2 regions of the Streptomyces sp. TE5632 genome follow, and region 2 is predicted to be linked to the other one. Evidence: riboswitches for the same ligand, from Rfam matches in the RefSeq annotation. Region 2 holds a riboswitch; the other holds the start of a gene.
What was found. Region 2 has a riboswitch for cyclic di-AMP ahead of ACVW19_RS30675 (LysM peptidoglycan-binding domain-containing M23 family metallopeptidase). Riboswitches for the same ligand answer to the same signal wherever they lie in the genome.
Positions count from the first base shown of each region.

Region 1: linked by a shared signal. The riboswitch ahead of ACVW19_RS19785 (transglycosylase SLT domain-containing protein) and the one ahead of ACVW19_RS30675 (LysM peptidoglycan-binding domain-containing M23 family metallopeptidase) in region 2 are both predicted to bind cyclic di-AMP.

Region 1 is NZ_JBSSEA010000003.1:3,188,612-3,190,805, reverse strand. It holds gene ACVW19_RS19790 (polyprenyl synthetase family protein) at 1-465, opposite strand, end outside; cyclic di-AMP (ydaO/yuaA leader) riboswitch at 1,096-1,259, shown strand; gene ACVW19_RS19785 (transglycosylase SLT domain-containing protein) at 1,272-1,763, shown strand; gene ACVW19_RS19780 (HAD family hydrolase) at 1,802-2,194, opposite strand, start outside.
Region 2 is NZ_JBSSEA010000003.1:5,600,300-5,602,493, forward strand. It holds gene ACVW19_RS30670 (tyrosine-protein phosphatase) at 1-646, opposite strand, end outside; cyclic di-AMP (ydaO/yuaA leader) riboswitch at 1,109-1,273, shown strand; gene ACVW19_RS30675 (LysM peptidoglycan-binding domain-containing M23 family metallopeptidase) at 1,276-2,194, shown strand, end outside.

The DNA.
Region 1 (2,194 bases), 2.4 Mb from region 2:
CTGACCGGAGACCAGCCGCTCGAACGCCTCCGCCTGCACCCGTACGGCCTCCGGCCCGAGGTCGGCCAGGATGTGCGAGGCGCGCGCGAAGAGGAAATCGCCGGTGAGGACCGCGACGGAGTTGCCCCAGCGGGTGTTCGCGCTGGGCACCCCGCGCCGCACACCCGCGTCGTCCATCACGTCGTCGTGGTACAGCGTGGCCAGGTGGGTCAGCTCCACGACCACGGCGGACGGTACGACGCCGGGCGCGTGGGGGTCGCCGAACTGGGCGGCGAGCATCACGAGCAGCGGCCGGAACCGCTTGCCGCCGGCCCGCACCAGGTGCTGAGCGGCACCCGTGATGAAGGGGACCTCACTCTTGGTGGCCTCGAGCAGCCCTTCCTCGACAGCCGTCATCCCGGCCCGGACATCGGCTTCCAGAGCCTGGTCCCGCACGCTCAGCCCGAATGGCCCGACGACGGTCACGAGGGGTCTCCTGTCTGCTGGTGTCCACTGGCGCTCAGACGTCCTGCACCGTTCACCGAGAGGTCGCTGGTTGTCGACAGGTCGCTGACATCACTCGAGTCAGCGTATCCGGTCATGTTTCGATCACCGCCAGCACCCACATTCCCCAAACTCACCCGAGCACGCGCGGACGGCACGCCATGGCGCCCTCCGATATCGGATCACCATCAGATCGTTTCCGACCAGTCGACAGTAAGGGACATTCATCAACTTTTCGGATGAAGCTCGCCCGCGCACCGGCACACCCCGAACCGCATCCCGACACACGGTCCACCCCGCCTGCCCCGATGCCCGATTTGCCGCAATTACCAATTGATTTCCCGTTGGCGAAAAATGCGCCCGAGCGGTGCGGCCAGTGAGGTCGGTCACGCGCACCCCGACACGCCCGCGACTCCCCCGCACAGGCGCTTCCCCTTCCACCGAACGCGAGTTGGCCGCCGGCACCCGAAAAGGATCAAGTCCCCCAAATAGCCCAAGGCAAGATCAAACGGCGTCATACGTGACGTTCGCACTTGTTCCCGACATGCGCTCTCGCATACGTTCCCGGCCTGTCGGGCGGACGCCGAATCCTGCCGCCGCCCGCACCACCCGTCGATCAACTCACTCACGCACGGCAGGAGCGGGGGACCCAGGTAGGTCGCCGGACCGGTTCGCACCGGGACGGCTCGGGGTGAAGCCATGCCCGCAGGGGCGCGGCCGGGCACTCTCCCGCCCGAACCCGACAGCTCACCTCGCAGGCGTAGGAGAGGAACGCACCCATGCCCGCCATGCCCGCATCCGGTCAGCGCCGCTTCGGCCGCACCCGCCTCGTCCGCTCCCTCGCCGTCGCCGGCGTCGCAGCGATCGCCCTTCCGGTGTTCGGCGCCACCAGCGCCTCCGCCGCTCCCGCCGCCCCCGTGTCGGCCGCCCCGGCCGCCGCCGGCACCGAGACGGCGTACCCGGACAACCTCGACGGCTGGATCCGCGAGTCGCTGTCGATCATGGCGCAGCACGGCATCCCCGGCAGCTACGACTCCATCCACCGCAACATCATGCGCGAGTCCTCCGGCAACCCGCAGGCCATCAACCTGTGGGACTCCAACGCCGTCGCCGGCACCCCGTCGAAGGGCCTGCTGCAGGTCATCGACCCGACCTTCCGGGCGTACCACGTGCCCGGCACGGCCTTCGACCCGTTCGACCCGGTCGCGAACATCACGGCTGCCTGCAACTACGCGGCGGACCGCTACGGCTCGATCGACAACGTCTTCGGCGCCTACTGAGACGTCCGGGCGCACCGGGGCACACCCGGCCCACGGGGTCACCCGTCGGGGCGGAGGCCGGGACGGCACGTGTCGGGGCGCGTGCCACCTCGCCCCGCCCCGCCCGTTCCGCCGAACAACCGCTCGAGGACGACGGCCACGCCGTCGTCCTCGTTCGTCGTGGTGACCTCGTCGGCCACCGCCTTCAGCTCGGGGTGCGCGTTGGCCATGGCGACCCCGTGGGCCGCCCAGTGGAACATCGGGATGTCGTTGGGCATGTCGCCGAAGGCGACGGTCCGTTCCCGGCTCAGCCCCAGGTGCTCGGCGGCCAGCGCCAGCCCCGTCGCCTTGGTGACACCGCACGGCTGGAGCTCCACGGTGCCCGGTCCCGACATGGTGACCGTGGCCAGCGAACCGACCACCGAACGCGCCGTCACCACCAGCTCGTCGTC
Region 2 (2,194 bases):
GCAGCTCCATGACCTCGGGGGAGTAGGCCGAGGCGGAGCTGCCGCTGCGACGCACCTTGTAGCGGCGGTGCTTGGCGTTGGACTTGAGGTAGTCGTCGAAGATCGCGTCCCTCTCCACGCCCAGGGCGAGCAGCGTCACCGCCACCGACAGGCCCGCGCGGTCCTTGCCCGCCGCGCAGTGCATCAGCGCGGGGACGCTGTCCTCGGCGAGCGAGCGCAGCACCCGGGAGTGCTCGGCGGTGCGTTTCCTGACGATCACGCGGTACGAGGCGATCATCCGGTCCGCCCCCTTGCCGTCGGCGAGGATCGAGCGCAGCTGGTCCAGGTCGCCGTCGCGGACCATTCTCCAGAACCGGGCGCCGTCGGCCGGGTCGCTCAGCGGCAGGTTCACGTTGCGCACGCCGGGCAGTTCGATGTCGTGGCCGTCCAGCTTCTGGTCGGCCGCGTTGCGGAAGTCGAAGACGGTGTGCAGCCCCAGGGAGGACAGGAAGTCGGCGTCCGACGCGGTGGCGTGGGCGAGATGACCGCTGCGGAACAGCACCCCGTGCCGTACCCGGCGGCCGTCCACGGTCGGCAGTCCGCCCACGTCGCGGAAGTTCCGCACTCCGGTCAGCTCGGGTTCGGTCGACGGGATGTGCTGCGTCACAGGGGCCCCTCCCTCTCGCCGCCGACGGGGAGGCGCCGGCGGGTGTCACTCGACGATACGACATGCCTGTCAGGGGCAATGAGTTGTCCGCGGATCGGTCGGCACGGGCGTTCCGAGCCAGCCGTCCGGCCGGAGCGGAGCGCCCCCGATCGGATGATTGAAGGCGCTTTGTCCGTTTGGTGCATTTAGGAATAAATCGACCCGACATAGAGGGAGATGGGGAGGGTGTGGTGAGCATCGTCATATCGGTGACGATGTGTTGTCGCCATGTTCACGTAATTCCGGCGTTTCGCAGGGGAATTCGGGGGTGCGGGAAATCCGGGACGACTCCGGGTGACGGAATTCAGGTGGATGGATCACGGAAAAGGGCCTTCGCTCGGAACATCGCGCTTGTCCCTTCGCGTCGTGGTCGCCTACGTTCGCCATCGATCCGGACGGACGCCTAATCCTGCCGCCGCCCGGAGCCCGCACACACTGACCCGTGTACGGCAGGAGCGGGGGACCCACAGGTACCACTGCCTGTTCCGGTCTCCGGAACAGGCTCGGGGTTAAGTCGCGTCTCGACGCGGCCGGGCATCTCCAGTCCGAACCCGACAGCTCACCTCGTAGGCGCCGGAGAGGAATTCGTCATGCCCGCAAAGGGTAAGCACCGCCGTCCCCGCGCTGTGCGCTTCACCCGCTCCATCGCCGTCGCCAGTGCTGGTGGCGCCGCGCTCGCCCTGCCGCTTCTCGGCGCCACCGGCGCGAACGCCGCCCCTGCGCAGGCGGCCCCGGAAAAGGTCGTCCAGTCGTTCTCCGTCGCCGACAAGAAGGCTGACGGCGAGAAGGCCGACAACGGCAGGAACGGCGGCGCCCGCACGTACATCGTGAAGGGCGGCGACTACCTGGCGAAGATCGCCGAGTCCGAGAACGTCGACGGCGGCTGGAAGCAGCTCTACGCCGACAACCGGGAGGCCGTGGGTGACGACCCGTCGCTCATCCACCCCGGTCTGAAGCTCTCGGTCGACGGCGAGGCCGCGACGAGCACGCCGAAGAAGTCGCCCTCCTCCGGCCCTGCCGGTTCCCTGGGTCTGCCCTCTTCGTCCGCTCCGTCCTCCGCGCCGAAGCAGTCCGCCGAGCAGTCCGCGCCGAAGGCCTCCTCCGGCGCCACGACCGCGAACCAGGCCGCGAACACCTCCGGTTACAGCTCGCCGGTGCCCGGTGGCAGCCTCGGCACCGCCTACAAGGTGGCCGGCAGCATGTGGTCCAGCGGCTACCACACCGGCGTCGACTTCGCCATTCCGACCGGCACCTCCCTGAAGGCCGTCGGCCCGGGCACCGTCGTCTCCGCGGGCTGGGCCGGTGCGTACGGCAACCAGGTCGTCATCAAGCTCGAGGACGGCCACTACGCCCAGTACGCCCACCTGTCCTCGCTGTCCGTCTCGGCCGGCCAGACCGTGAGCGGCGGCCAGCAGGTCGGCCTCTCGGGGTCCACCGGCAACTCGACCGGCCCGCACCTGCACTTCGAGATCCGCACCGCGCCGAACTACGGCTCGGACGTGGACCCGG